2 regions of the Rahnella sp. PCH160 genome follow, and region 2 is predicted to be linked to the other one. Evidence: predicted binding sites of a transcription regulator. Region 2 holds the regulator's gene; the other holds the start of a gene.
What was found. The regulator sigma-54, encoded in region 2, starts transcription at its own class of promoters, with help from an activator protein. The targets are predictions, from matches to a motif close to GTTGGCACANNTTTCGCTNT.
Positions count from the first base shown of each region.

Region 1: hycA (formate hydrogenlyase regulator HycA) is a predicted target of sigma-54. The motif match lies at 5,439-5,458, and genes of this name have one in related genera.

Region 1 covers NZ_JBLOGT010000001.1:2,249,410-2,264,975, reverse strand. Annotated here, with positions in the region: gene flhA (formate hydrogenlyase transcriptional activator FlhA) at 1-1,491, opposite strand, end outside; gene hypE (hydrogenase expression/formation protein HypE) at 1,594-2,616, opposite strand; gene hypD (hydrogenase formation protein HypD) at 2,613-3,767, opposite strand; gene ACM5QY_RS10595 (HypC/HybG/HupF family hydrogenase formation chaperone) at 3,754-4,056, opposite strand; gene hypB (hydrogenase nickel incorporation protein HypB) at 4,047-4,838, opposite strand; gene hypA (hydrogenase maturation nickel metallochaperone HypA) at 4,868-5,212, opposite strand; gene hycA (formate hydrogenlyase regulator HycA) at 5,539-6,006, shown strand; gene ACM5QY_RS10575 (4Fe-4S dicluster domain-containing protein) at 6,182-6,793, shown strand; gene ACM5QY_RS10570 (proton-conducting transporter transmembrane domain-containing protein) at 6,790-8,697, shown strand; gene ACM5QY_RS10565 (respiratory chain complex I subunit 1 family protein) at 8,708-9,661, shown strand; gene ACM5QY_RS10560 (hydrogenase large subunit) at 9,706-11,430, shown strand; gene ACM5QY_RS10555 (formate hydrogenlyase complex iron-sulfur subunit) at 11,446-12,003, shown strand; gene ACM5QY_RS10550 (NADH-quinone oxidoreductase subunit B family protein) at 12,000-12,797, shown strand; gene ACM5QY_RS10545 (formate hydrogenlyase maturation HycH family protein) at 12,797-13,276, shown strand; gene hycI (hydrogenase maturation peptidase HycI) at 13,269-13,754, shown strand; gene hydN (electron transport protein HydN) at 13,966-14,511, shown strand; gene fdhF (formate dehydrogenase subunit alpha) at 14,535-15,566, shown strand, end outside.
Region 2 covers NZ_JBLOGT010000001.1:1,458,494-1,474,059, forward strand. Annotated here, with positions in the region: gene ACM5QY_RS06750 (BglG family transcription antiterminator) at 1-1,587, shown strand, start outside; gene npr (PTS phosphocarrier protein NPr) at 1,722-1,994, opposite strand; gene rapZ (RNase adapter RapZ) at 1,991-2,845, opposite strand; gene ptsN (PTS IIA-like nitrogen regulatory protein PtsN) at 2,913-3,395, opposite strand; gene hpf (ribosome hibernation promoting factor) at 3,494-3,781, opposite strand; gene rpoN (RNA polymerase factor sigma-54) at 3,805-5,238, opposite strand; gene lptB (LPS export ABC transporter ATP-binding protein) at 5,339-6,064, opposite strand; gene lptA (lipopolysaccharide ABC transporter substrate-binding protein LptA) at 6,071-6,628, opposite strand; gene lptC (LPS export ABC transporter periplasmic protein LptC) at 6,606-7,175, opposite strand; gene kdsC (3-deoxy-manno-octulosonate-8-phosphatase KdsC) at 7,172-7,738, opposite strand; gene kdsD (arabinose-5-phosphate isomerase KdsD) at 7,755-8,741, opposite strand; gene ACM5QY_RS06805 (calcium/sodium antiporter) at 8,761-9,738, opposite strand; gene mlaF (phospholipid ABC transporter ATP-binding protein MlaF) at 10,046-10,849, shown strand; gene mlaE (lipid asymmetry maintenance ABC transporter permease subunit MlaE) at 10,865-11,647, shown strand; gene mlaD (outer membrane lipid asymmetry maintenance protein MlaD) at 11,651-12,208, shown strand; gene mlaC (phospholipid-binding protein MlaC) at 12,250-12,882, shown strand; gene mlaB (lipid asymmetry maintenance protein MlaB) at 12,882-13,190, shown strand; gene ibaG (BolA family iron metabolism protein IbaG) at 13,351-13,605, shown strand; gene murA (UDP-N-acetylglucosamine 1-carboxyvinyltransferase) at 13,671-14,930, shown strand; gene degS (outer membrane-stress sensor serine endopeptidase DegS) at 15,013-15,566, opposite strand, start outside.

The DNA.
Region 1 (15,566 bases), 790 kb from region 2:
TTCCTGCAAAATACGCAGCAATTTAGGTTGCAGCTCCAGCGGGATTTCCCCGACTTCATCGAGGAACAGCGTGCCCTTATCAGCCAGCTCAAAACGGCCCATACGCTGGGCGGTTGCGCCTGTAAACGAGCCTTTTTCATGACCAAACAGGTCGCTTTCCAGCAGCCCGGCAGGCATCGCCGCGCAGTTCATTTTGACCATCCGCTGGTCGCGGCGATCGCCGAGGTTATGAATCGCCCGGGCGATCAGTTCTTTGCCGGTGCCGGTTTCCCCGAGGATCAGCACAGAGCAGTCACTTTTCGCCACGATCTCGACCTGTTTGAGCACCGCAGACATACCGGCGCTGCGCCCGACAATGTCGCTGAAATCCGGGGTATTGCTGTTAATTTGCTCGGTCAGATACAGGTTTTCGTGTTGCAGTTTTTCCTTCAGGCTTTTGATTTCCTGATACGCCAGTGCGTTGTCCACCGCAATGGCAATACGCTCGGCGATTTGCTGCAAAACCCGCAGGTTGGCGGAATTGAAATTATCCGGCTGACACTGCGCCAGTTTGAGGACGCCCAGCGTTTTCTGGCCAAAACGCAGCGGCAGCATGCACAGCGTTTTGGTCTGGTCGCGCCACAGCAGCTGGAACAGCGTGCTCTCGTCGTCTTCCGGTTCTTCCGAAGGTCGCACGTTGGTCAGCAACATTTCGCCGTTTTTCATCACCTGCTGTTCCAGCGAGCCCGCCAGCGTCATGCGCGATTGTTCGCGTTCAGCGACATGCGTCTGCACATAATGCGTGGCGTAGACGCTGGCCTGTTCACTGTCTTTGTCGGCATCGCACAGCACAATGCTGATGGCGTTGATGTGGAAAAAATGATGAATGGTTTTGGCGATCTCGCCGGTCAGTTCGTCGAGATCAAGCTTGGAAAGTACGGCATTGGTGATGTCCACCAGAATGCGGAAATCATCGCGTTCGTGGCGCAACAGCGATTGCTGAAACAGCGCATTTTCGCGAAGCTGAATCTGCTCGACCGCAATTGCCGCCAGCATGCAGAGTTCATGCAACCCGCTTTTATCTTCCTCGCTGAACGGCGCAGCGCGCTGACGGGTAAACTCGCAGCCTCCGAGCAGGCCGGTAGATGCCAGCAACGGCACCAGGCAGTAGTCGGTAAACGCCGGATACAGGTTGAGCACGGCCAGTTGCGGGTAGCGCAAATGCAGCGCCTCGCTGCGCCAGACCTGCGTTTTCGGGTTGCTGAGCAGCGCATGTACCGGTCCGGTGGCGAGCAAGGTTTCGTCTTCATAACTCACTGGCTGATGATGCGGATCGATGCCATAAAAACTGACGCGTTCACTATTGCTGTCAAACAACACCAGCGTCACCGATTCTGCAATACCGACACTCTGCACCACCTGGGTCAGGGTTTCCAGCAGCGAGTTCATGGTCTGTTGCAGCAACAGTGTGCGCGTCAGTTCCAGCAATCCTTTGTGTTTTGTCGTGCTCATGGTTGCACTCTGCATAGCGTGGGCTCTGGATAACGTAGTTTCTGAAAAAAGGGCGATAGGGAAAAGTCTACCCCTTTCGTGGCACTCATCCCCCTGACGAGATCAACAAATGCGGGGTAAAGGTTCGGTATGTGGCAGCATGACCTGGCGGGAAACGCCGAGCGCGCCGCGCAGACAGACCTGAGGATTTTCGGTAACCTCGCCGATCGTCGCGGCATCGGCTCCCAGCGGATGGTTGCGCAATAGTTTCAGTACCGTTTCTTCCGCCTGTGCAGAAACCACCACCACCAGTTTGCCTTCATTGGCAAAATTCAGCGGTTCCAGCCCCAGCAGTTCGCAAATTCCCCGTACGGCAGGTTTGACCGGCAGGGCATTCTCATCAATACAAATGCCGAAACCGCTGGCCTCGCTGAATTCATGCAAAATCGCGTTAACGCCGCCGCGTGTCGCATCGCGCAGGGCGTGAACGCCGGAAACCACATGCAGTGGCGTCACCATCGGAGCCAGCACCGCGCAGTCGCTCCCGATTCCGAGATCCATCCCCAGTTGCTCGCGAAGATTCAGAATGGTGGCGCCGTGATCGCCCAGCGTACCGCTGACGATCACTTTGTCTCCGCACTGAATCTGCCCCGCGCCCCATGCCACACCGCCGGGGATCACGCCGATCCCGGCTGTGTTAATGAAAATCTTGTCGGCTGCACCGCGCTGCACGACTTTGGTGTCACCGGTGACAATGGCGATCCCCGCATCGCGTGCGGTTTGTGCCATCAGGCTGACTATTTTCTGCAAATCGTCCATCGGCAACCCTTCTTCCAGAATGAATCCGCAGGAAAGATACGCCGGTGTTGCACCGCTGACGGACAGGTCGTTTGCCGTGCCGCACACGGCCAGTTTGCCGATATTTCCGCCGGGAAAGAAAATCGGATCAATGACATAACTGTCAGTGGTGAATGCCAGACGGTCGCCCTGCTGGCTCAGCGCGGCCAGCGATAAACGTGCGCCGTCTTCGCGCTCGTTGAGCCACGGGTTATCAAACGCGCGGAGAAACATCCGTTCAATCATTTGCTGCATCGCGCGGCCACCGCTGCCGTGCGCCATCGTCACTACGTCATTGCGACCACTCATCCTGCCACCTTCTGTTTCATCTCTTGCTGCTCTGATTCATTTTCCTGATACCGGTACTGATACCAGGCGGCGCAGGCCCCTTCGGAGGAGACCATCAGTGCGCCAAACGCGTTATGCGGCGTGCAGCCGGTGCCAAACAACGGGCATTCATGCGGCTTGCAGCGCCCCGTCAGGACTTCGCCGCAGCGCGAACGCGGATCATCGGCCACCGATTGCGCCTGCGGGCTGAAACGGCGTTCGGCGTCAAATGCCGAATAAGTTTGCGTCAGGGAAATCCCCGACGCCTCGATAAGCCCCAGCCCGCGCCATTCGCTGCTGCCGGAAAGCTGAAAGACTTCGCGGATAGCGCTTTGTGCCAGCACATTACCCTCTTCCGGTACGATGCGTCGGTATTGGTTTTCCGTTTTACACGATGCCTCGCAAACTTGTTCCACCAGCATGATTACGCTTTGCAGCATATCCAGCGGTTCGAACCCGCTGACCACCAGGGGTTTGCCAAATTGCGTATTAATAAAATGATACGGCGCGGTGCCGATCACCATGCTGACGTGGCCCGGCGCGAGAAAAGCGTCGATGCGGACATCGTCTTGTTGCAGCAAACTGCGCAAGGTGGGGATCAGGCTGATATGCTGGCAAAAGACGCTGAAATTGGTCAGCCCTTCGCGCCGTGCCTGTTGCAGCGTGACCGCCGTCACCGGCAGCGTGGTTTCAAAACCGAGTGCGAAAAACACCACCTGCCGCTGCGGGTTTTCCCGCGCCAGTTTCAGTGCGTCGAGCGGCGAATAGACCACCCGCACGTCCGCGCCGCGTTCGCGCGCATTCAGCAGTGATCCTTGTTTCCCCGGCACCCGCAGCGCATCGCCAAAGGTGCAAAAAATCACGTCCGGGTGAGCAGCAATTTCACAACACGCGTCAATCCGCCCCATCGGCAACACGCACACCGGGCAGCCGGGCCCGTGGATAAATTCCAGCTGCGGCGGCAGGAGCTTATCCAGACCAAATTTGAAAATAGCATGCGTATGTCCGCCGCAGACTTCCATAATCTGCATCGGTTTTTCAGCGGTATAAGGCAGTTGTGCGGCCCGTTTATGCAGGCGTTCAATCAGCGTTTTCGCCAGTTTCGGGTCACGAAATTCATCAACAAAACGCATTATCTGGCCTCCCCGCGCCGAGAAACAGTGCGACGTCGGCTTCCACCTCTTCCATGGCGTGCAGCGCCGCCAGCGTTTCCTGCGCTTCGTGCTCGTCGAGTCTGCTCAGCGCAAAACCGACATGAATTAACACCCAGCCGCCGATAAGCTGTTCGCGTTCGCCATCGCTCTTGCAGTCACAGACCAGCGCGATATTCACTTCTCGCCGCAGGCCGCAAACTTCCGCCCAGGCGTGATCGGGCTGTTGCTCATGCAGCGCAACAATTTGCCCCGGAATGCCTATGCACATCGCTGCTCCTCCAGCCACGCCAGCCACGCGTCCATGCCTTCGCCGGTGGTGGCTGAAAGGCGGATCACTTCAATCTCCGGGTTCACCTGCCGCGCGTTGGCGATGCAGGTTTCGACATCAAAACTGACGTACGGCAGCAGGTCGATTTTATTGAGGATCATCAGGCGCGAGGCCGCAAACATATGCGGATACTTCAGCGGTTTGTCTTCGCCTTCGGTGACGGAAAGCACCGCAACTTTGTGCCGTTCGCCGAGATCAAAACTCGCCGGGCACACCAGATTGCCGACGTTTTCGATAAACAGCAGGCTGTTATTGTTCGGCGACAACTGATGTACCGCGTCATGCACCATTTGCGCATCGAGATGGCAACCTTTGCCGGTATTCACCTGAATCGCCGGTACGCCGGTCGCGCGGATACGATCCGCATCATTGGTGGTTTGCTGATCGCCTTCCACCACCGCGCAGTCGAAATACGGCGCAAGACGGGTCAGGGTGCTGGTCAGCAGCGTCGTTTTGCCGGAACCGGGGCTGGACACCAGATTCAGCGCCAGAATGGACGCCTGCGCAAAATGTTCACGGTTATGCGCGGCAATATGATTGTTCTTGGCCAGCACATCCATTTCGATATCCACCAGGCGGCGCGGCGCAAAGGGCAAACCGTGCGAATGGCGCTGTTCGTGGTCATGCGAATGATCGTGATGGGAATGGTCGTGGTGAGAATGTTCGCTGCTGACGCCTTCAATCCGAAGCTCGCCGCTGGCACAACCGCAGGTACTGCACATAGTTTTCTCCCCGGGTTTACGGATACCCGTTATTCGATTTCAATTCGTTTGATTTTCATGCCGTCGTCGGCAATCACCCGCACATTGCGGCCGCCACACTCAGGGCAAAGCAGCACGTCGGGGCGGAACAGACGGATGTCTTTCTGGCAATCGTGGCACCAGCTTTGCGCCGCGGGCGTATCGAGATGCAACGTGCAGCCTTCGGCCAGCGTTTCGCGACAGGCCAGTTCAAAACAAAATTGCAGCGCTTCCGGTTCGACGCAGGAAAACGCCCCAATTTCCATCCACACAGCGGTAATTCGCCGCGCATTATTTTGCTGGCCAAATTTTTGCATTATTTCCACGGCATTCTGGCACAGCGTAATTTCGTGCATTATTTCCCCTCCCGATGGAGTCAGATAAAAGCGCTGTTGCAATATTAATGCCAGATTGCATCTCACCTATTAAAGGAAGCGTGTTCCCCGGTGACGGAATTAATACGTCATAACTGTCGAAATAAGGTGTCATCGACACGTCATTAATTCCCCCGCCATAAGTCACCAGACAGTGAAAACTCTTTCAATACAATGATTTTAAAGTATTTAAAAAATAAATTTCGACACTGGCACGCTTTATGCCATTAGAGAGTTATGCACCCTATTTTGTCGTCACAGGGCGGGAAAAACGGGCACTCACGCACAACATAATAACGGGTAATGACATGAGCACTCTCAGCGAACTGACCACAAAGGCCGACTACATCGCCAGCAAAAACAGCCATCTAAAATCACAGTGGCGCACTTATCAGAACAGCCTGATTCAGGCGATAACCCATTCAAACAAAAAGATTAATCACGAGTTCTGCTGTGGTGAAGATCAGGATATCCGCTTCACGCTGTTCAACCATTTCACCGTCAGCATTCACCTGAGCGATGACTTCTACAGTCAGGACATCGTGTACAGTCTGAACATGGCGCACAGCGGTGAAGAACCTCATTTCAAAACCTTTGCCCACGCCACGCTAAGTGAAGAGGGTAAGATTGACGGCACCACAGACATTCATGATAAAAACGCCGTTCTGGAACATTATTTAAATAAAATCTCCGCTATCTATCAGTGTATTTACGACTCCCTGCATAGCAATCAGCCTATTCAGGCACAATTAGAAAAATTACTCAGCCACGCCTGATTCATAGTCAGAAATACATTATCAGTCCGGTCTGACGGAAATATTTTCCCGCGCAGCGTGATTGCCGGTTTTTACCGGGATTAATTCCGACATAAATGTCGAAATGTCAATTTAAGTGCCGATTTCGTCACCTTTGACGAAATGAAAAGGAGACTTCATGAGTCGCATCGCCGCCATGAATCAATATGTGATCGCCGATCCGAAACTGTGTATCGGCTGCAACACCTGTATGGCCAGCTGTTCGCAGGAACATCAGCTGCACAGCCTGCAGTCTGCGCCCCGTTTGCAGGTGATGCGCAACCGGCTGGATTCCGCGCCGGTCATGTGTCACCAGTGTGAAGATGCGCCGTGCGCGCAGGTGTGCCCGGTCAATGCCATCACCCGTCAGGACGATGCCATTCATCTCAATGAAAGCCTGTGCGTGAGTTGCAAGCTGTGCGGAATTGCCTGCCCGTTTGGCGCAATCACCTTTTCCGGCAGCACGCCGCTGGATATTCCCCGCAACTGTAATACCTCAAAAGCGTTACCCGCTCCGCGTGCGCCGCGTGCTGTCAGCCCGTTCCTGGATTGCGTGCCCGGTTTACGCGCCGTGGCGGTGAAATGCGATTTATGCAGCTTCAGCCCGGACGGCCCCGCGTGCGTCAAAACCTGCCCGACGCAGGCCATCACGCTGGTTACCGCCAGTCTGTCCGAGCACAGCAGCCAGCAAAAACGCCTGAATGCGATGAACGCATTCCCTGCCAGTTATTCCACTTTCACCACGCCTGACGCGGGGGCTAAATCATGACAGCTTTGTTTGCTTTAGAACCCGCCTCTTTGCTGGCGCTGGCACTGCTTATCTGGCTGGTGAGCGGCGTGGCGGGCTGGATGTTTTCTGCCGCCGCACGCCTCAGCAGCCTGATTTCTGGGCTGGGCGGCATGCTGGCATCTGCGGCGGTTATCGTCGCCGCGTTTGAGATGGTTCAAAGCGGCGGCGCGGTTCAGACGCTGGCGTTGCCCGTGTTGCCGTTTACCGCCGAATTCAGCCCGCTGAACGGATTGTTATTGCTGGCGATGTCGGTGACGGCGCTGTTCAGCAGCCTGTATGCCTGCGCCTGGCTGGCGGGGACGACGACACGTAAACGCGGCCGCACCGGCTTATTGTGCAATTTTCTGCTGGCGGCGCTGACTGCGGCAGCAGTCGCCAGTAACGCGGTCCAATTGCTCCTGATGATGGAACTGGCCGCGCTGTGCGCTTACTTCCTGATCGTACAAACCGATGATGTGAAAAGCCGCCGTGCCGGTCTGAATCAGTTTCTGTCGGGTCGCCTCGGCACGGTTTGCCTGATTCTGGCGTTTACTGTTTTGCATCACGTCAGCGGCAGTCTGGATTTTGACGTTCTGCGCCACACGGCCTTCCCGGCGGGCGCGAAATCGCTGGCCTTCCTGCTGGCGCTGGCGGGCTTCGGGCTTTACGCGGGGATTATTCCGCTGCACGCCTGGGTGCCGCAATCGCACTCCAGCGCACCGGCACATGCGGCTGCGCTGTTCTCTTCCGTGCTGATGAAAATCGGCATTATTGGCATCGTAAAAGTCGGTCTGGATTTGCTCGGCGCACCGCCACTCTGGTGGGGCCTGATGGTGTTGTTGCTGGCAATCCTGACCGCGTTTATTGGCGGGCTCTACGCGCTGATGGAACACGATATCCGCCGTCTGCTGGCCTATCACACGCTGGAAAACGTCGGGATTATTCTGCTCGGCGTCGGCGGTGCAATGACCGGTGTGGCGCTGAATCTGCCGGAACTGGCGGCGCTGGCGCTGCTGGCCGGATTGTTCCATCTGTTCAACCACGGTTTGTTTAAAACCGCACTGTTCCTCGGTGCCGGTGAAATTGAAATGCAGACCGGCATAAAGGATATGGAAAAGCTCGGCGGAATTGCCCGTCTGATGCCGTGGACCGCCGTCGCCATGTTAATTGCGCTGATGTCGATGGCCGCGCTGCCGCCGCTTAACGGCTTTGCCAGCGAATGGCTGCTGTATCAGTCGCTGTTACAGCTGAGCGCCGCGCCGCTGTTTATCGCCCGTCTGCTCGGCCCGTTGCTGGCGGTCGGTCTGGCGCTCACCGGCGCGCTGGCGCTGATGTGCGTGGCGAAAGTTTTCGGCGTCACGTTCCTTGGCGCACCACGCAGTAAGGCGGCAGAAGCAGCCACGCCTGCACCGCTGGCGATGACGCTGAGCAGCGTTTTGCTGGCGCTGTTGTGCATCGTTTTCGGGGTGGCCTCACCGTGGATTATTCCGCACTTCGCTGCTGTAGCCGCTTCCGTGCTGAACGCGCCGGTTCTCCAGACCGCACAGCACGGCGCGGTATTTTCAACGACCTCCGCCGTTTCCGCCCCGATGGTGGCGCTTCTGCTGCTGGCGATGCCCTTGCTGCCGTGGATTATTGCTGCCGTTCTGCGCGGTGCCCGCCTGCCAAACCGCCTGCGTGGCGATGCCTGGGCCTGTGGTTACGGGCATTCCGCTGACATGGTGGTCACCGCGACCGGTTTTACCCAGCCGCTGCGCGTGATGTTCGGGCCGCTGTACCGCCTGCGCCAGTACGTTATGCCCGCCAAACTGGTGAGCACGCTGCATCAGGGCTGGCTCGGGGCTTTCTGCCGTCGTCTGGCTTTCATCGAACTGGCCGTGTTGCTGGTCGTGGCTTTTGCCTGAGGAACTGACTATGAATTTTCCCTTTTTGCTGAACAGTTCTCTGTGGCCGCTGGCGCTGATTCAGGCCGTCGCGCTGCTGGCGGTGGCTCCGCTGTTTGCCGGATTCAGCCGCGTGATGCGCGCCCGGATGCACAACCGGCGCGGGCCGGGGGTATTACAGGAATACCGTGATATCGCCAAATTACTCAAACGCCAGAGTGTGGCACCGGCGGCGTCCGGCCCGGCGTTTCGCAGCATGCCGTATCTGCTGACCGGCGGCTTGCTGGTCATCGCCACCGCGTTACCGGTGGTCACGCTGGCCTCGCCGATGGGCGCGGCGGGCGACCTGATCACCGTGATTTATCTGTTCGCCGTGGTGCGTTTTGTGTTTGCCATCGCCGGGCTGGATACCGGCAGTACGTTCACCGGCATCGGTGCCAGCCGTGAAGCGGTGTTAGGCGTGCTGGTGGAACCGATTCTGTTGCTCGGCCTGTGGGTCGCCGCGCTGGTGGCGGGTTCCACCTCGCTGGGGGCGATTTCTACCCGCGTGCTGCACTGGCCGGTGTCGTCTTCCCTGACGCTCATTCTGGCCGGTCTGGCCTGTGCGTTTGCCACGTATATCGAAATGGGCAAATTACCGTTTGATATGGCCGAAGCCGAGCAGGAATTGCAGGAAGGTCCGCTGACCGAATATTCCGGTGCCGCGCTGGGCGTGCTGAAAATGGGTATCAGCCTGAAACAGCTGGTGGTGCTGCAGCTGTTTCTCGGCCTGTTCTTCCCGTTCGGACAGGTGGAACACATCACGCCGGTGGCATTGCTGATTGCCGTGGTGCTGAGTCTGGTGAAGCTGCTGATCGCCGTTTTTCTGGTGGCGCTTATCGAGAACAGCGTCGCCCGTCTGCGTTTTCTCAAAACGTCCCGCACCACTTGGGCGGGGTTCGGGCTGGCATTTCTGGCGCTGGTTTCCTGGCTGGTCGCAGGCTGACCTGACATTTTTCTTATCCCGCCACGGCGGGAAGAGGCTTTGCAATGAGTGAGTTCAATACCGCATTAAATCAAAACCCGGTCGGCAAACATTATCTTGCCGCGCTGGCGAAACAGTTCCCGTCTGCCATTTTAGGCAGCGAATGGCAGACCGATACGCAGGCGACGGTGACCATCAAACTGAACGCGCTGCCGGAAGTGGTCGAGTGGTTGTATTACCAGCAGGGAGGCTGGCTTTCTGTGTTATTTGGCAATGACGAGCGCACGCTGTGCGGCAACTATGCGCTGTATTACGTGCTGTCGATGGAAAAAGGCGTGAAGTGCTGGATCACCGTGCGCGCCGAAGTGGATCCGGTTTCACTGGAATTCCCGTCCGTGACGCCGCGCGTGCCCGCGGCAGTCTGGGGCGAACGCGAAGTCCGCGATATGTACGGTTTGCGCCCGGTCGGGTTGCCGGACGAACGCCGTCTGGTGCTGCCGGATGACTGGCCGGATGATCTCTATCCGCTGCGCAAAGATTCGATGGATTACCGTCAGCGCCCGGCACCGACCACCGACGACGAAACCTATCCGTTTATTTCGCAAGCCAAAGAAGGCAGCAAAATTGTGCCGATTGGCCCGCTGCACGTCACTTCTGACGAACCCGGACATTTTCGTCTGTTTGTCGATGGCGAAGACATTATCGACGCGGATTACCGTCTGTTTTACGTCCACCGGGGTATGGAAAAACTGGCGGAAACCCGCATGGGGTATAACGAGGTCACGTTCCTTTCCGACCGCGTGTGCGGCATCTGCGGCTTTACGCACAGCGTGGCGTACACCTCGTCGGTTGAAAATGCGATGGGAATTGTGGTGCCGGAACGCGCCCAGATGATCCGCTCAATTCTGCTGGAAGTGGAACGCCTGCACAGCCATTTGCTGAACCTCGGGCTGACCTGCCATTTCGTCGGTTTTGACTCAGGCTTTATGCAGTTTTTCCGCATCCGCGAACAGTCGATGAAGATGGCCGAAATCCTCACCGGCGCACGCAAAACCTATGGTATGAACCTGATCGGCGGGATGCGTCGCGACATCTTAAAAGACGACATGATCCAGACGATTGCGCTGGCGGGCAGTATGCGCCGTGACCTCAATGAGCTGGTGGATATCTTGCTCAGCACACCGAATACCGAACAGCGCAGCGTCGGCGTCGGCATTCTCGATCCGCAGGTGGCGCGTGATTTCAGTAACGTCGGCCCGATGGTGCGCGGCAGCGGTCACCGCCGCGATATGCGTCTGGATCATCCTTATGCCGGCTACGCCAAGCTGCCGTTTGAGATTTGCAGCGAAACCGGCAACGACGTGTATTCCCGCCTGAAAGTCCGCATCCACGAAGTCTACAACGCCCTGAACATGATTGAGTTTGGCCTGCAAAGCCTGCCGGGCGGCCCGCTGGCGGTGGAAGGGTTTACCTATATTCCGCACCGCTTTGCCCTCGGTTTTGCCGAAGCCCCGCGCGGCGACGATATCCACTGGAGCATGACCGGCGACAACCAGAAGCTGTTCCGCTGGCGCTGCCGTGCGGCGACGTACGCCAACTGGCCGACGCTGCGCTACATGCTGCGCGGCAATACGGTGTCCGACGCCCCGCTGATCATCGGCAGTCTCGATCCTTGCTATTCCTGCACCGACCGCATGACCGTGGTCGATGTGCGTAAGAAAACGACCATTGTCGTGCCTTACAAAGAGATCGAACGTTACGGCATCGAACGCAAAAATTCGCCGCTTTAAGGAATCGCTTAAATCATGCTGAAACTGATTAAAAAAGTGCTGAAAACGGGCACAGCCACCGTGGGTTATCCGTTTACGCCGCTGGATCTTGCGCCGAATTTTCGCGGCAAGCCGCTGTACACCGCGCAGCAGTGTATTGCCTGCGGAGCCTGCGCCAACGCCTGCCCGTCTAACGCGCTGACCATGACCACGGCGGAAGACGGCGAAACCCTGCGCTGGCAGCTGTTTTTAGGCCGCTGCATTTTCTGCGCCCGCTGCGAGGAAGTCTGCCCGACGGCGGCCATCAAACTGTCGCAGGAATTTGAACTGGCGGTATGGCGCAAAGAAGATCTGTACGAAACGGCGGATTTCCCCATTTGCCATTGCCGTGAATGCGGCAAACCTTACGCCGTGCAAAAGGAAATCGACTTCGCGCTCAGCCTGTTGCAGGAAAGCGCGGCGCTGAGCGACCGGCAAATCGCCGACCGCCGCGTGCAGTACGAAACCTGTCCGTCATGCAAGAAAATGCACAGTCTTTCTTCCACCGACCGTATTGATATCGGCCGCCATATGAACACGGAGGCCCGTTCATGAGTCATAACCCGATTGCACCGCGTGACGAAAATGGTCTGCCGGTGCCCGTCACGCTTGACGAAAGCATCGCAAAGCTGAAATCCACCCTGTTGCACAGCATCCGCCGCTCCGCCTACGTTTACCGCGTGGATTGCGGCGGTTGTAACGGCTGTGAGATTGAGATTTTCGCCGCGATTTCACCGCTGTTTGACGCCGAACGTTTTGGCATCAAAGTCGTGCCGTCACCGCGCCACGCCGATATTCTGCTGTTCACCGGCGCGGTCACCCGCGCCATGCGCATGCCCGCGCTGCGCGCCTGGGATTCCGCACCGGATCCAAAAATCTGCATTTCTTACGGTGCCTGCGGCAACAGCGGCGGGATTTTCCACGACCTTTACTGCGTCTGGGGCGGCACCGATAAAATCGTGCCGGTCGACGTGTATATTCCGGGTTGCCCGCCAACACCGGCGGCCACCATTTACGGCTTCGCGATGGCGCTTGGTTTGCTGGATCAGAAAATCAAAGGCCAGCAGCACGATGAGGCCGCTGCGACTCCGGCGGAATTACTGCATCCGGATCTGCCGCAGCCGTTGCGTGTTTTACTCGACCGCGAAGCGCGCCGTATGGCCGGTTACCGCTATGGTCGCCAGATTGCGGACGAGTTTATGAATATCGTGGCAGCGCCCGGTATTCAGCCGGTGGAGCAGCGCGTTTCAACCTACCTCAGTGAACGCGGCGACCTGCGTCTCACTGAAATTGTCGGCAACCTGCAACAGATTTATCAGCAAGTTCTGCGCGGGGAGGTACGCCTGTGATGACGTCAGGAAACGACCAGCGCTACGCGCAGCATCAGCCTTTTTCCGGCCATCAGGCCGAAAAGAACAAAGTCATTTTTTACTCGCTGAGCAGCAAATTTGTCGATGAAAAAAGTGCGCAAAAGCGCAGCTCGCAGAAAGTGCAGGAAGTGGTGTATTACAGCCTGGCCATCGGCCACCACCTCGGGGTGATCGACTGCCTGAAATCCCGCCTCGAATGCCCGCTCACCGGCTACCAGCAATGGGTCAGCTGCCTGCCCGAACAGGGCGAAGCCTACCGAAAACTGGCGGGCGTACAGCGTTTTGGCGAAATCAATATCGACAGCAGCCACACGCATTTACTGGCGCTGGCGCTGCGTGACGCCCGCCCGCAAATGAATGAAGAACAGCAGGGCTGGAGCGACCGGCTTATTGCCCTGCTCGGACAAATCGAAAGCGACCCCGCCATGTACCTGATGGTCAGGAGATACGATGCCTGATTCCGCTTCCCGGTACGCGCTGCTTTGCGTGGGCAACAGCATGATGGGTGATGACGGTGCCGGCCCCCGGTTGGCAGAACTGTGCGCGGAAAAACCACTCAGCGGCTGGACGGTCGTTGACGGCGGTGCCGCGCCAGAAAATGACATCAGCTATTTACGCGAGCTGCGCCCGGCGCATCTGGTGATCGTGGACGCCACTGACATGGGGCTGATGCCCGGCGAGATGCGCATTCTCGAAGAAAGCGACATCGGCGAAATGTTCATGATGACCACCCACAATTTACCGCTGACGTTTCTCATGCAACAGCTGCGTGAGGACATCCCGCAAATCACGTTTGTCGGCATTCAGCCGGACGTCGTCGCGTTTTATTACCCGATGAGCGACGCCGTGGAACAGGCCGTCGTCCGCCTGCATCAGTTATTACCGGCGCTGGAACAGGGCATGGGCATCGCGCCATTTCAGGCCGAAACCGCCTGACCGCGTTGTCGACAGAATTGTCGATTCGGTGACGACGCGGATATGACGTCAGTGACACGCGTCGTGACCGGCAGTCTTAAAATCATATAAGATATTGAATTACTTGAATAAAAATAAAACCATGAAACTGGCATGGTTTATGTATAGCAGTAGATGAAAACTTTTAACCACTTCATTTTAAGTACACAGAAATCCCCTAAGGGAGTCATACATGAACCGGTTCATCATCGCCGATCCTAAAAAATGCATCGGCTGCCGTACCTGTGAAATTGCCTGCGTCATGGCGCACAGCGATTCTCAGGATATCTCGCTGCTGAATGCCGCGACTTTCGCCCCGCGCCTGCACGTCATTAAAGGCGTGAATCTCAGCACCGCGGTGATGTGTCGCCAGTGCGAAGACGCGCCTTGCGCCAACGTCTGCCCGAACGGCGCGATTCTGCGTACCGGCGATCACGTTCAGGTGATGCAGGAACGCTGCATCGGCTGCAAAACCTGCGTCGTCGCCTGCCCGTACGGCGCGATGGAAGTGGTCACCAAACCGATTTTCCGCCAGAACGGCGCGGCAATGGTCGCCACGTCGGACAAAGCCGAAGCACATAAATGCGACCTGTGCCAGGGCATCGCAGGTGGCCCGGCCTGTATGGAGGTTTGCCCGACCAAGGCGCTTTTCGCCATCGACCGTAATCACTTACAGGAAATGAACGCAGAAAAACGCCGCCGCGCTGCGCTCGACAGCACATCTCCCCTGCTGTTTTAACTCCGGATAGAGGAAGTAATCACATGAAAAAAGTCACCACTGTCTGCCCGTATTGCGGGGCCGGATGTAAATTGAATCTGGTTGTGGATAACGGAAAAATCATTCGCGCCGAAGCCGCCAACGGCGTCACCAATCAGGGCGAACTCTGTCTGAAAGGCTATTACGGCTGGGATTTCCTGAACGATACTAAACTGCTAACCCCGCGCCTGACGCAGCCACTGATCCGCCGCCAGAAAGGCGGAAAATTCGAAGCCGTCACCTGGGATGAAGCCATCCGCTATACCGCGCAGCGCCTGAAAGAAATCAAACAAAAACACGGCCCGCGTTCAATTATGCACACCGGTTCTTCCCGGGGTACCGGCAACGAAACCAACTATGTGATGCAGAAATTTGCCCGTGCGGTCATCGGCACCAACAACGTCGACTGCTGCGCCCGCGTGTGTCACGGCCCGTCCGTTGCCGGTTTGCAGGCCACGCTCGGTAACGGCGCAATGAGTAACTCCATCGGCGATATCGAGAATTCAAAATGTTTGCTGGTGATCGGCTATAACTGCGCGGATTCTCACCCGATCGTCGCGCGTCGCGTGATTAAAGCCAAAGAGAAAGGCGCACAGATTATCGTCTGTGACCCGCGCCGTATCGAAACCGCACGCATTGCCGACCAACATCTGCAAATCAAAAACGGCTGCAACATGGCGCTGGTGAATGCGTTTGCCCATGTGCTGATCGAAGAAAATCTGTATGACCACGACTACGTGGCGAAATACACCGAAGGCTTCGAGGAATACCGCAAAAACGTTGCCGATTATTCACCGGAAGCGGTCGCTGAGCAGACCGGTGTTTCAGCGCAGCAAATCCGTCAGGCGATGCGCACCTACGCCGCTGCACCTTCTGCCACCATCATGTGGGGCATGGGCGTGACTCAGTTTGGGCAGGCCGTGGATGTGGTGAAAGGGCTGGCCGGGCTGGCATTGCTGACCGGTAATCTGGGCCGTGCCAACGTTGGCGTCGGCCCGGTGCGCGGACAAAATAACGTGCAAGGTGCCTGTGACATG
Region 2 (15,566 bases):
GAAGATCTGGCCGATGAGTGGTTTGTCAGCCGGGGAACCCTGCAAAATGATATGGCTGAGGTGAGGGAGCATCTGACGCGCTATCACCTGAATATCGAAACCAAACCGCGCTATGGCATGAAACTGTTCGGCGCTGAGCTGGCGATCCGTGCCTGTCTGACTGATTTGCTGTTTCAGCTGGATGCCGAAGAACAGGCGAATCCGCTACTGAAGGCCGAAAGTCTGGAGCCGGAAGCCTTAGCTCCGTTAACGCGTTTTATGCATCAGTTGCTGACGCAGTCTTCCATTCGGCTGACGGATGAAGGCGAGCAGTACCTGATCCTTTACTGCGCCGTGGCGATCAAGCGGATTACCGGCGGTTATCCGCTGACGGATTTCGATGCTGAAGAGGGCGATCCAGCGGTGAAGCAGGTTTCTGTGCGGCTGGCGGCAGAACTGAAAAATCTGGTCGGGAAGGAAATTCCGGCTTCGGAAGAGGCGTATCTGCGGGTGAATATCGCCGCGCGCCGCGTACAGCAAATTTTGCCGACGGACATTAACGCCGACGACGATGAATCGCTGGTCGATTACATTCTTTCGTACATCAACTCGCACTATAACTATGATTTGCAGGGCGATAAGCAGCTTCGCGCGGATCTGCTCACGCACATCAAAACCATGATTACGCGGGTGAAATACCAGATCAATATCCCCAATCCGCTGCTCAATAATATTAAACAGCATTACCCGATGGCATATGATGTCACGCTGGCAGCAGTTTCAAGCTGGGGAAAATACACGCCGTATACGCTGAGCGAAAATGAGATCGGTTTTCTGGTGCTGCACATCGGCGTCGGGCTGGAGCGGCATTACAACATCGGCTACCAGCGCCACCCGCAGGTCATGCTGGTCTGCGATACCGGTAATTCGACCATCCGCATGATTCAGGCGCAGATTAACCGTAAATATCCGCAGCTGGTGATGAAGCAGGTCGTGTCGCTGCGCGATTACGAGAAGCTCGAACACATCGACGAAGATTTCATTATCTCCAACGCCCGCATTACAGAGAAGAATAAACCGGTGGTGGTGCTCTCGCCGTTCCCGACGGAATACCAGATGGAGCAGCTCGGCAAACTGGTGCTGGTCGATCGCACACGGCCTTATATGCTGGAGAAATTCTTCGACGAAAAACACTTCATGATCATCAATGAACCCATGACGCAGGCGGCGCTTTTCCGCCACGTCTGTTCGCAGCTTGAAGCGGAAGGGTATGTCGACCAGGCGTTTTACCCGTCGGTGGTGGAGCGCGAGGAGATTGTCTCGACCATGCTGGGTGAAGGGATTGCGTTACCGCATTCGCTCGGATTGCTGGCGAAGAAAACCGTGGTGATCACGCTGTTATCGCCACACGGGATTGCCTGGGGCGAAGGGGAAACGGCGCACGTGATTTTCCTTCTGGCGATCAGCAAGGCTGATTACGAAGAGGCGATGGCGATTTATGATTTGTTCGTGACGTTTGTGCGGGAACGATCGATGAGCCGTCTGCTGAGCAGTGAGAATTTTGAAAGCTTCAAGGCCATTGCAATAGATTGCCTTTCACGAATTTAGCCTGCGTCCTTGGCGCCGCAGCGGCGTTAGCGGCGTTCGCTCACCCGAATCACTGACTGATGTCAGCTCATCGGGACTCTCTCGCTTGCTGCCTTGCTGCAACGCCAATGACTTTGGCTAAGAGTGGGGGAGTCTTAATCCTCGTCGAAACCGGAGTTGATGAGATTAACGACGGCGGTCAGCGCCTGTTCTTCGTCGGGGCCGGTGGCTTCGATTTCAATCTGCTGACCTTTCGGAGAATCGAGCATCAGCAGGGCAATCACGCTGCTGGCTTCCGCCTCAATGCCTGTGCCGTTGCGCAGCATCACTTCTGACTCAAAGCTCTGCACCAGTTCAAATAACTTCATCGCCGGACGGGCATGCATCCCTAACCGGTTTTTGATTTCTACCGTTTGTTTAACCGTCATGATTTGCGTTTTTCCAGCGTGCGATGGCGGGACTGGACATTCTTCCCACGGGTACGGAAATAGTCTGCCAGCTCTTCGGCGATATACACCGAGCGGTGCTTACCGCCGGTACAGCCAATGGCGACGGTCAGATAGCTGCGGTTGTTGGTTTCCAGCGCCGGCAGCCATTGTTCAAGGTAGCTGCGCGTCTGGTAGATAAAGTTATGCACTTCGGTATGACGGTCAAGGAACGCGGCGACCGGTTTGTCGAGGCCGGTCATCGGACGCAGTTTCGGATCCCAGTGCGGGTTCGGCAGGAAGCGCACGTCGAAAACGTAATCCGCATCAATCGGAATACCGTGTTTAAAACCAAAGGATTCAAAGACCATGGTCAGTTCACGTTCGCGTTTGCCCAGCAGGCGTGTACGCAGCATTTCAGCCAGTTCATGAACGGACATCTCGGAGGTATCGATGATGAGATCGGCGGCAGAGCGCAAAGGCTCCAGCAAATCGGCTTCTTCATCGATAGCACTTTCAAGGGACAAGTTTTTGCTGGAAAGCGGGTGCAGACGACGGGTGTCGCTGTAACGGCGGATCAGGGTATTACGGTCAGCGTCGAGGAACAGCAACTGTGGCGAAAAGCTTTCCGGCAGCTGTGACATCGCATGCTCATAAACTTCCGGTGTTTCTGGCATGTTGCGAACGTCAATGCTGACGGCCGCAGACGTATTGCGTTCGACAAGGGTCTGGGCAAGCTGCGGCAATAATACGACCGGCAGGTTATCCACACAGTAAAAACCCATGTCTTCCAATGCCCTAAGGGCAACCGACTTCCCGGAACCGGAACGGCCGCTGACAATCATCAGCACCATGGTGTCACTCCCCTGGCATTCAGTGTTCAGAATTCATTTTCCCGGTGCGCTACCGGGAATAAGTAATTTATTCGTTTTCAGTCATTATATGGAACAATTCTTCGTCACTTTGCGCTCCGCGCAGACGACGACACACCCCTTTATCCGCCAGTTTTTTCGCGACTAAAGACAGGGTATGTAAATGGGTTTTACATTGATCTGCCGGAACCAGCAAGGCAAAAAGCAAATCCACAGGCTGATTATCGATAGCGTCGAAAGCGATCGGCTGTTCAAGCTGAATGAACACCCCGACGGCACGTAAAGTGTCTTCTTCCAGCTTTCCGTGCGGAATCGCGATCCCGGCACCGATCCCGGTGCTGCCCATGCGTTCACGGGTCAAAATGGCGTCAAAAATCACCTGCGGTGACAAATTTAATTGTTTGGCCGCCAGTTCGCTGATGATTTCCAGTGCGCGTTTTTTGCTGGCGCAATGAACGCCGCTTTTAGTGCATTCGGCATTAAGCACCGACGTTAATTGCATTGCAGTATCGTTAATCATGTCATCTTTCACTTTTGCGCTGTTTCACCCTTAAAGCTATATCGGCTCGTTTCCCGAAGGTCACAAGCCGATGCCCGAAGGTTTGTAGCACAGGGTTGGCTACATGAATGTCAGTGCTGTTTCAGTTTGTCTTTGTGCTTGTTCAACTGACGGGCCAGTTTATCAACCAGGCCGTCAATTGCCGCGTACATATCCTGATGTTCCGAGGTGGCATGCAACTCGCCTCCGTTCACATGCAAAGTGGCTTCCGCGACTTTCTGCACCTTTTCAACGCTCAACACCACATACACCTGATTAATCCGGTCGAAATACTGCTCAAGCTTGGCCAGCTTCGACGTGATGAATTCTCTCAGGGGATCCGTGATCTCAATGTGATGTCCGGTAATGTTGAGCTGCATAATGTCTTCCTTCTCTGTTGAGGTCAAACTAACTGTTTACGTTGGTTTGAGGGCGGGATGGACAAAGACTCTCGGTATTTGGCGACAGTCCTGCGGGCCACCATGATCCCCTGATCGGAAAGCAGGGTGGCTAACTTACTGTCACTGAGCGGTTTTACAGGATTCTCCGCTGCGATTAATTTCTTCACCAGCGCGCGGATCGCGGTTGACGATGCCTCGCCGCCGCTGTCTGTACTGACATGGCTGGAGAAAAAATACTTCAGTTCGAAAATGCCACGCGGGCTGTGCAGGAACTTCTGCGTCGTTACGCGTGAAATTGTCGATTCATGCATTTCCACGGCGCTGGCGATATCGGCCAACACCATGGGTTTCATAAATTCGTCACCTGACTCAAAGAACGCCTGCTGCTGCTCAACGATACAACGCGTCACTTTCAATAAGGTGTCGTTACGGCTTTCCAGGCTTTTGATCAGCCATTTGGCTTCCTGCAAATTGCTGCGGATAAATTGTCCGTCGCTGTCGCTGCGTGCGGAGTTTCCCATCGCGGCGTATTGCTGGTTGATCTTCAAACGCGGAATGCTGTCGGAGTTCAGTTCTACCGTCCAGACGCCCGTCACTTTACGCACCAGCACATCGGGGATCACATATTCGGATTCACCGGTGTTGATCGACTGGCCCGGACGCGGATCGAGAGACTGAATCAGCTGCATCGCTCCTTTCAGTGTATCTTCTTTTAGCCGGGTTGAACGCATAAGTGCGCGGAAATCATGGTTCGCCAGCAAATCCAGATGTTCGCTGATAATCAGACGGGCTTCGGTGAGGAAAGGGGTGTCTGTGGCGTACTGGGAAAGCTGGATCAGCAGGCAGTCACGGAGGTCACGCGCTGCCACACCGACCGGGTCAAAACGCTGAACGCGTTTGAGAACGGCTTCCACTTCGTCCATGCTGACGTTGTCGTCACCGATGCTTTCGAGGATGTCGTCAAGGGAAATGGTCAGGTAGCCGGTATCGTCTACGGCATCAACAATGGACGTTGCGATCGCGGCGTCAGTATCAGTAAACGGCGTCAGCTCAACCTGCCACATCAGGTAATCCTGAAGTGTCTGGGTGGTTTCGCCCTGATAAATCGGCAGCTCGTCGTCGCTGTAATCGTTGCCGGTGCCGGAAGGCGTGCCCGCGGTATAAATCTCGTCCCAGGTGGCGTCCAGCGGCAACTCTTCGGGCATGTCTTTTTGCTCGAGGGCTTCGCGGGTGTCTAACCCTTCGCTGTCCGGTGTTTCTACCGCATCAATCTCTTCATGCAGGTCAGTTTGTTCCAGCAGAGGGTTGCTCTCCAGCGCCAGTTGGATCTCCTGTTGGAGCTCAAGCGTGGACAGTTGCAACAGGCGTATGGCCTGTTGTAACTGAGGAGTCATTGCCAATTGTTGGCTGAGTCTGAGTTGCAAACCTTGCTTCATATCTTGGTTTTATTTCCGTTGATTACACACTGAGTAACTTCTGTCAGAGACCTGCCCGTGAGACTTTACGTCGAAACGGGCACGGTTCCGGCGGCACAGATCACAGACGGAATTCTTCACCAAGATAAACGCGTTTAACCTGTTCATCAGCAAGAATGTCGGCTGGCGTGCCGTGGGCGATCAATTTGCCCTGACTGACGATATAGGCACGCTCACAAACGTCGAGAGTTTCGCGAACGTTGTGGTCAGTGATCAGTACGCCGAGGCCACTGTCACGCAAATGCTCAATGATTTTTTTGATGTCGATGACGGAAATCGGGTCAACCCCGGCGAACGGTTCATCCAGCAGGATAAACTTAGGGTTCGCTGCCAGCGCGCGGGCAATTTCAACACGACGTCGTTCGCCACCGGACAATGACTGACCGAGGTTATCGCGCAAATGAGAAATATGGAACTCTTCCATTAACTCGTTGGCGCGGTCGTTACGCTGTTCTTTATTCAGATCGTCACGGATTTGCAACACCGCCATCAGGTTATCAAACACGCTCAGACGGCGGAAGATGGAGGCTTCCTGAGGAAGATAGCCAATACCGCGACGGGCACGGGTATGCAATGGCAGAAGACTGATGTCTTCATCGTCAACGATGATGCGGCCTGCATCACGTTGCACAATCCCGACGACCATGTAGAAGGTGGTGGTTTTACCCGCCCCGTTTGGCCCCAGCAATCCGACGATTTCTCCCGAATTAACATTCAGGCTGACATCTTCAACGACCTTGCGGCCTTTGTATGCCTTGGCCAGATTCTCTGCGATTAATTTTGCCATAAAATATCAGTTACTCTTTTTGGTCGGCTGGCCGCCTGCTGCAGGCGTTTTTTGTTGCAGCTGCGAAGGAACCAGAACGGTCGTCACACGGTTGCCTTTATCACTGAAGGCTTCCATTTGCTGTTTCTGCACCAGATAGGTAATACGATCGCCTTTCACGTTGCTGTCGAGTTGTTCAAGGTAAGCATTACCGGTCAGGGTCACGAGATCGTTTTCCACTTCGTAGCGGACTTTCTGCGCATGGCCTTTCACCGGCTTGCCGTTGTCCTGCATCTGGTAGAACGTGACCGGATTGCCGTAACCTTCCACCACTTCTTTGCCGGATACGCCCTGAGGACGGATCACAACAACTTTATCGGCTTTCACCTGGATGGTGCCCTGATTAACCACGACGTTACCGGTGAAGGTGGCCGTGTTGGTGTTCACATCCAGCGCCTGATTGGCGGAATCAATGGTGATCGGCTTCGTGGTGTCGTCTTTTAAAGCGAATGCCGGAATGCTCACGGCTAACAACGAGCTGACGATCAGGAGATCACGGATTTTATTTTTTGCTTGGAATTTCATAAGAGGTCGTTACCTTTTCGATCAGCTGTGCTGTCTTATCACGCAGATTGCCGCGCATTTTCATGCCGTTAGATGTAAAACCTGTGCCATAAAGCGTTACTTCATCGTCTGAGGCAACGTCCTGTGTCGTCAGGTTAACCCGGGCATTATCCGTTTTGATTCTTTGTAGCTGAGAAGTCTCTGGCGTCAGGCTATCGCCCTGCACATGCCCATAAAGATAGAGCATTTTATCCTGAGTCAACTTGGCCTTATCAGAACGCAGCACCCAGGTGGGTGTTTTATTCTTGTCATACATGGTCGCGACCGGGTTGGTAAACCACGTCACCTGATCGGCGGTATAGTATTTTACCTGGTCTGAAACCAATTTATACGTCAGGCTGCCCGTCGGGTCATACACCATCGTGACCGTGTGGGATGTCTGGTAAGTTGGATCCTGATCGTTAACCGCCTGCGGTGCGTCATCGCTGCTATCAGACAATGACCAGCCCACCAGAATCAGAACGATGGCCGTCAGGACCAGGATAATCCAAAGTTTTGTTTTACTCATATCGACAGCCCTTTGGCGTCCTCCAGCTTGCCCTGCGCCAGCAGAATCAAATCACACAATTCGCGCACTGCGCCACGTCCGCCAGCGATGCGGGTAACGTAATCTGCTTTCGGCAACAGAATCGGATGTGCATCCTGAACCGCCACGGAAAGACCCACTTCGGCCATCACCGGCCAGTCGATCAGGTCATCGCCGATGTAGGCCACTTCTTCGGCCCGCAATGACAGTGTATCTAACAGTTCACGGAAGGCCAAAAGCTTATCCGATTGCCCCTGATACAAATGGCGGATACCGAGGGTTTTAGCGCGATCTTCCAGTAATTTCGCATTGCGGCCTGTAATAATCGCGACCTCAATGTCAGATGTCAGCAGGCAACGGATGCCGTAACCGTCGCGGACGTTAAAACTTTTCAGCTCTTCTCCCTGATTTCCCATGTAGATCAGGCCGTCGGACATGACGCCATCCACATCACAAATCAGCAGGCGAACGGCTTTGGCGCGTTCGAGCACGTGGGTGCTGACCGGACCATAGCAGGTCTCCACCAGGGCTGCGCTATGATTCATTCGGGCTATTCCTCAATTAAACTACGCCAGCGCGCAGCATATCGTGCATATGTAACACACCTAACAACTGGTCACCATCGGCAACCATCACGCAGGTAATGTGTTTGTCTTGCATCAGATTCAGTGCGTCGACTGCCAGAAGCGATGGCCGGACGCGGATCCCGCCGGTCGTCATCACGTCTGCAATCGCCGCATTATTAATGTTCACGCCCATGTCAAAGATGCGGCGTAAGTCACCATCGGTAAAGATCCCTTCGATTTTCATCAAATCGTTGCAGATAACCGTCATGCCCAGATTTTTGCGGGTGATTTCCAGCAGGGCGTCACGCAAAGAAGCATCACGGCTGACGTGGGGGATCTCATCGCCGGTGTGCATAATATCGCTGACGCGCAGTAAGAGCTTGCGACCCAGTGCTCCGCCGGGGTGTGACAGGGCGAAATCTTCAGGGGTGAATCCGCGGGCTTCAAGCAGTGCCACGGCGAGCGCATCGCCCATGACTAAAACCGCAGTGGTGCTGCTGGTCGGTGCCAGCCCCAGCGGGCAGGCTTCTTTCGGCACGCGCACGCAGAGATGCACATCGGCGGCTTTGCCCATCGTGCTTTCCGGGTTGGACGTCATGCAGATAAGCGTGATATTCAGCCGTTTTAGCACCGGGATCAGCCCCAGAATTTCGTGAGCCTCGCCGGAATTGGAAATCAGTATGACGATATCTTGCTTCGAGACCATGCCCAGATCGCCGTGGCTGGCTTCGCCGGGGTGGACAAAAAATGCCGGCGTGCCGGTGCTGGCAAACGTCGCGGCCATCTTGCGGCCAATATGCCCGGATTTGCCCATTCCCATGACGACGACTTTTCCGGTGCAGGCGAAGATTTTTTCGCATGCACGGGTAAAGTCACCGTTAATGTATTGATCTAACTGCTCAAGTCCTTCACGTTCTGTTTTTAGCACATCACGCCCGACGGCCTGGAAATCAAAGTCGGAGGCGAAGGTAAAGTTAGCCATAGTCAGTTCCTGACAGAGTTCAGAAGGCAATGCTGTCCGGTAACAGGAACAGCACTGCCATATAAGCGATAAATCCGCACAGCAATAATGCACCGGCCAGATGCCCGATCCGGTGCTTGCGCATCAGGCACAGGCCGGAAAGCACCACGCTGACCGCCAGCATCACCCAGTAATCGCGGTGAAACGCATCCGGGTTAAACGAGCCGGGTGCCACCAGTGCGGGTAATCCCAGCACCAGACAGGTGTTAAAAATGTTGGCACCAATGATATTGCCCAGTGCGATATCATCTTCACCTTTAATTGCTCCGGCGATGAAGGTCGCCAGTTCCGGCAGGCTGGTGCCGATGGCGATGACCGTCAGGCCAATCACCAGCTCGCTGACACCAAAATACCGCGCAATGACTGTACTGTTGTCGACAATCATGCCGGACGCCAGCGGCATGATAATAAAGCCCAACGCCAGCCACAGAAATGCCACGGTGTTGCTGCTGTCTTGCGGAAGCTCGGACATTTGCTCGTAGGTCAGCGTGTCCAGCCCTTCTTTTTCGGCCGCACGGGCGATTTTTATCATCAGCAGCATAAACGCGGCAGCACTGGCCAGCAGTAAAACGCCATCCAGCCGGCTGAGTTCACCGTCGCTGATCAGAAAACCACACAACGCTGTGACCAGTAACAATAAAGGGAGTTCGCGGCGTAATATATCAGAACGAACGGAAAGTGGATGAATCAGGGCGGCACCGCCCAAAATCAGAAGAATATTAATGATATTCGAACCAATTGCGTTTCCAACGGCCAAATCCATTTGATCGTTGATGGCGGCGGTGGTGGAAACCACCAGTTCAGGCAGTGATATGCCTACGCCGACGACGGTCATGCCAATCACCAGTGGCGGCATGCCCAGCGAGCGTGCCAGCACAGCGGCTCCGTACACCAGACGATCGGCGGCGTAAACAAGCAGTAACAGGCCGACAATCATCAGTACGATAGCGAGAAGCATGAAACATCCTTTATTGGGTATAATGCGAGGTTCGTTGCCATGAGAGGCAGGCGATTCCTTCGTCAACATGCGCTAAGGCGACATTTTGTCTGAAAATGAGGCCAGCAGGTTCCTGTATGTTAGACGATGAAGGCTTTTAATTTAAAATGGTAATTCGTTGATTTTGACCGTCTGTGGCAGAAAAGTAAATCGATGGCAACTTTGGTAACGAAAGCGGGGTAAGTTTTTGTAAAAATACCAAAGTTATACGACGCCTCTTACGGGTCAGACGTATTCTTAGCGAAAGCATTCCCAAGGGATAAACTGAATGAGTCAAAGCGAATCGAATCTGGTTGAGATCAAAGGCATGAGTTTCATGCGCGGCGATCGTCCCATTTTCGAAGAGATAAACATGACCGTGCCGAAAGGCAAAGTCACCGCCATTATGGGGCCTTCGGGGATCGGTAAAACGACGCTCCTGCGCCTTATCGGCGGCCAGCTTACGCCGGACAAAGGTGAAATCTGGTTTGACGGAGACAACATTCCTGCGCTGTCACGCCGTAAGCTTTATGAGTCACGCAAGAAAATGAGCATGTTGTTTCAGTCCGGTGCATTGTTTACTGACCTCAATGTGTTTGAAAATGTCGCGTTCCCGCTGCGTGAACACAGTAAGTTGCCAGAGGAATTGCTGCGCAGCACCGTGACCATGAAGCTGGAGGCCGTAGGGCTGCGCGGTGCCGGTGAACTGATGCCCGCAGAATTATCCGGCGGGATGGCGCGCCGTGTTGCGCTGGCGCGTGCCATTGCACTTGACCCTGAACTCATCATGTTTGATGAGCCGTTCGTGGGGCAGGATCCCATCACGATGGGCGTGCTGGTCAAACTGATCGACGAGCTGAATCATGCACTGGGCGTCACTTGCATCGTGGTCTCCCATGACGTTCCTGAAGTGCTGAGCATTGCGGATTACGCCTATATTGTTGCTGCACAACACGTTATTGCCGAGGGAACGCCTGAGGAGTTGCAAAATAATCCTGATCCTCGGGTTCGCCAGTTCCTTGACGGTATTGCCGATGGACCGGTTCCTTTCCGTTTCCCTGCCGGTGATTACAAAACCGAGTTGCTCGGATGATGGGGTTCTCTATTCATGTTTATTAAGGTATTAGCCTCAGTCGGGCGCAGCGGGATTAATACCTGTGCGTCCTTTGGCCGTGCCGGTTTAATGCTCTTCCGGGCATTAGTCGGTAAGCCACAATTTGCGCGGCAATGGCCGCTGCTGGTGAAGCAGCTCTACAGTGTTGGCGTGCTTTCTCTGTTAATCATTCTCGTTTCCGGGCTGTTCATCGGCATGGTTCTGGGGTTGCAGGGCTATCTCATTCTGACTACCTACAGTGCCGAAGCCAGTCTGGGCATGATGGTGGCGCTGTCCCTGTTGCGTGAACTCGGCCCGGTCGTGACCGCGCTGCTGTTTGCCGGACGCGCGGGTTCTGCGTTAACCGCTGAACTGGGTCTGATGAAAGCCACTGAGCAAATCTCCAGCCTGGAAATGATGGCAATTGATCCGCTGCGCCGTGTTGTGGCACCGCGTTTCTGGGCCGGTCTGATTTCCATGCCTCTGCTGACGGCGATTTTCGTCGCCGTCGGGATCTGGGGCGGTTCGTTGGTGGGCGTGGACTGGAAAGGTATCGACAGCGGTTTCTTCTGGTCTGCGATGCAAACTGCAGTAGACTGGCGGAAAGACCTGCTTAACTGCCTGATTAAAAGCCTTGTTTTCGCTATCACCGTGACCTGGATTGCGTTGTTCAATGGCTATGACGCGATCCCGACATCCGAAGGGATCAGCCGGGCAACGACACGTACTGTGGTGCATTCGTCACTGGCGGTGCTGGGATTGGATTTTGTGCTGACAGCACTGATGTTTGGAAATTAAACCATGCAAACGAAAAAGAGTGAGATTTGGGTTGGCGCATTTTTAATCATCGCATTGATCGCGGTGGTCTTCCTGTGCCTGAAAGTGGCTGACATCCGTTCTATCGGTTCGGATCCGACCTACCGTATTTCTGCGGACTTTGACAATATCGGCGGCCTGAAAAGCGGCTCACCGGTGAAAGTTGGGGGCGTAGTGATCGGTCGCGTCAGCAGCATTACGCTGGATAAAAATTATTCTCCGCGTGTGGAAATGGATATCGACCAGAAATACAACCAGATCCCAAGCACCAGCACGCTGGCTATCCGCACCTCGGGTTTACTGGGTGAACAATTCCTGGCGCTGAACATTGGATTTCAAGACCCTGAGATGGGAACGACTATCCTTAAAAATGGTGGCGTCATTCAGGACACGAAATCTGCGCTGGTTCTTGAAGATCTGATTGGCCAGTTCCTTTACAAGAGCGGCGACGGCAAGGCTGACCCTGATGCAACGGCTGCACCTGAAGGGAATGCCGCACCTGCACCTGATGCGACTACAGCACCACAGCCGGCTGCCCATTAAGACTTGCCACCACGGATTCTCCATAAAAGAGGAAAGTAAGTATGTTTAAACGTTTAGTGATCGCTGCACTGCTGGTCGTTATGGCTCCGCTGGCAAATGCCGCTGTGGACAAAACCAATCCTTACAGCGTGATGAATGAAGCGGCGAATAAGACTTTCACCCGCCTGAAAACCGACCAACCGAAAATCAAGCAGGATCCTAATTACCTGCGTCAGATTGTTCGCGATGAGTTGCTGCCGTATGTGCAAGTCAAATACGCCGGTGCGCTGGTATTAGGCCGCTATTACCAACAGGCGACGCCTGCACAACGTGAAGCTTACTTTGCTGCGTTCTCTGAATATCTGCAGCAGGCGTATGGTCAGGCACTGGCGATGTACAACGGCCAGAGTTACACCGTGCAGCCTGAACAGTCTTATGCGGACAAAGATATTATCGCAATCCGCGTCACCATCACCGATCCCAATGGCCGTCCGCCAGTTCGTCTGGATTTCCAGTGGCGTAAAAACAGCCGCACCGGTGAATGGCAGGCGTATGACATGATTGCAGAAGGCGTCAGCATGATTTCGACCAAGCAGAATGAATGGGCGGATATCTTGCGTCAGAAAGGCATTGATGGCCTGACTGCCCGTCTGAAACAAGCTGCTGCTCAGCCGATCACTCTGGATAAACAATAATGAGTGACGCTCTGCGCTGGGAATCGCAGCCGCCGCGACTGACCTTGCAGGGTGAGTTGGACCGCGAAACGCTGGTGGCTTTTTGGGATGCGCGTAAAAAGCTGATGTCCGGCGTGACCACTCTGGACGTGTCCGGGCTGGAACGCGTGGATTCTTCAGGCCTGGCGCTTTTAGTGCATCTGCGCGAAGAAGCCAGCCAGCAGGGCGGTTCGCTGACTATCGCGGGAATTACCGACCGGCTGAATACGCTGATTGCTTTATATAATCTACAGGACATTATCCCGACGGACTCACTGGCAAATAAGTGAGCAGTTACGGGAGGTTAGGCGACGGGATGTAAATCGTTGCGTTAATGTCCACAAAGCCCCTGTGCGAAACTCTTCCTCAGGGGCTTTTTCGTGGTTTAAGATTTGGTCCGATCCCTATAAGATATTGGGCTGTTATGATTCTTCAGAAGAATAGATCCCTATGGAAACAAGTGAAATTAAAGACGTGCTGATGAACTCGTTGGCACTGGATGAAGCCCACATTACTGGCGATGGCAGTCATTTTCAGGCCATTGTCGTTGGTGCGATGTTTGATGGCATGAGCCGCGTGAAAAAACAGCAGACCGTTTACGCCCCGCTGATGGAATACATCGCCGACAATCGAATTCATGCGCTGTCTATTAAGGCTTATACCCCGGAAGAATGGGCGCGTGACCGTAAACTGAGCGGTTTATAAGACTGCCGGAGCGCCGGCAGCTTCCTCGTATTTAATCAGAGTTGAAATTTAAGAGAGCAGTCATAATGGATAAATTTCGTGTACAGGGTGGGACTCGTCTGAGTGGCGAAGTCACTATCTCTGGTGCAAAAAATGCCGCACTTCCTATTTTGTTTGCCGCACTGCTTGCTGAGGAACCTGTTGAACTCCAGAACGTTCCTCACCTGAAAGACATCGATACCACCATCAAGTTACTGAGCCAGTTAGGCACCAAAATCGAACGCAACGGTTCTGTGTTCGTGGATGCCAGCGCGGTAAACGAGTTTTGTGCGCCGTATGATCTGGTGAAAACCATGCGTGCATCCATTTGGGCCCTGGGTCCTCTGGTGGCGCGTTTTGGTCGTGGTGAAGTTTCCCTGCCGGGCGGTTGTGCGATTGGCGCGCGTCCTGTTGACCTGCACATTACCGGCCTGGAACAGCTCGGCGCGACTATCGTGCTGGAAGAAGGTTATGTGAAAGCGTCGGTTGACGGACGTCTGAAAGGCGCGCACATCGTAATGGACAAAGTCAGCGTGGGCGCGACTGTGACCATCATGAGCGCTGCGACGCTGGCTGAAGGCACGACGATTATTGAAAACGCCGCGCGTGAGCCGGAAATTGTCGATACCGCTAATTTCCTTAACACGCTGGGTGCAAAAATCACCGGCGCGGGCACCGATAAAATCACCATCGAAGGCGTCGCACGTCTGGGTGGCGGTGTTTACCGTGTTGTTCCTGACCGCATCGAAACCGGGACTTTCCTGGTCGCAGCGGCCATTTCCGGTGGCAAAATTACCTGCCGCGAAGCCCGTCCTGACACGCTGGATGCCGTACTGGCAAAACTGCGCGAAGCCGGCGCTGAGATTGAAGTAGGTGAAGACTGGGTCAGCCTCGACATGCATGGCAAACGCGCCAAAGCAGTCACTTTCCGTACCGCGCCGCATCCGGGCTTCCCGACCGATATGCAGGCACAATTCAGCCTGCTGAATCTGGTGGCTGAAGGTACCGGTGTCATTACAGAAACGATCTTCGAAAACCGCTTCATGCACATCCCTGAGCTTATCCGTATGGGCGCGCATGCAGAAATCGAAGGCAGCACCCTGATTTGCCACGGCGTTGAAAAACTGTCTGGTGCGCAGGTGATGGCGACCGATTTACGCGCATCCGCCAGTCTGGTTCTGGCCGGTTGTATCGCAGAAGGCGTGACCGTCGTTGACCGTATTTATCACATCGATCGCGGTTACGAGCGTATCGAAGATAAACTGCGTCAGTTGGGTGCGAAAATCGAGCGTTTCAAAGGCGAGTAATCTTTACACTGCACGCAATAAAAAAGCCGGAAGGGGAAACCTTTCCGGCTTTTTTTCGTTATTTGTTCAGCGGCTTCGGGGATCAGTGTTCAGGATATTCCTGCACCGTGACCTGCAATATCAGCTTCTGCCCGTTACGCATTATCTCAACCGGAATCACCGTGCCAGGGCGAACTTCGGCCACCTGGTCCATCGTTTCGATAGCGGAAATCGCAGGCTTATTATTGACGTTAACAATCACATCGCTGACCTGCATCCCCGCATTCGCCGCCGGGCCGTTGGCCGTCACTTCGTTAACCACAATCCCCTGAATATGATCCAGCCCGCTGTTCGGCCCATGCAGTGGCGATACTTCGCGCCCGCTGATGCCGATATACCCGCGTATTACGCGCCCATCACGGATGAGTTTGCCCATGACTTTGGTTGCCAGTGCGGTCGGGATGGCAAAGCCAATGCCTTCTGGTGTTGCGCCGTCGTTGCTCTGGTCAAAGGACAAGGTGTTGATGCCCATCAGTTCGCCCAGTGAGTTGACCAGCGCACCGCCGGAATTCCCCTGGTTGATGGAGGCATCGGTTTGCAGGAAGTTCTGACGACCGGAAGGGCTGAGGCCGATACGCCCCGTTGCGCTGATAATCC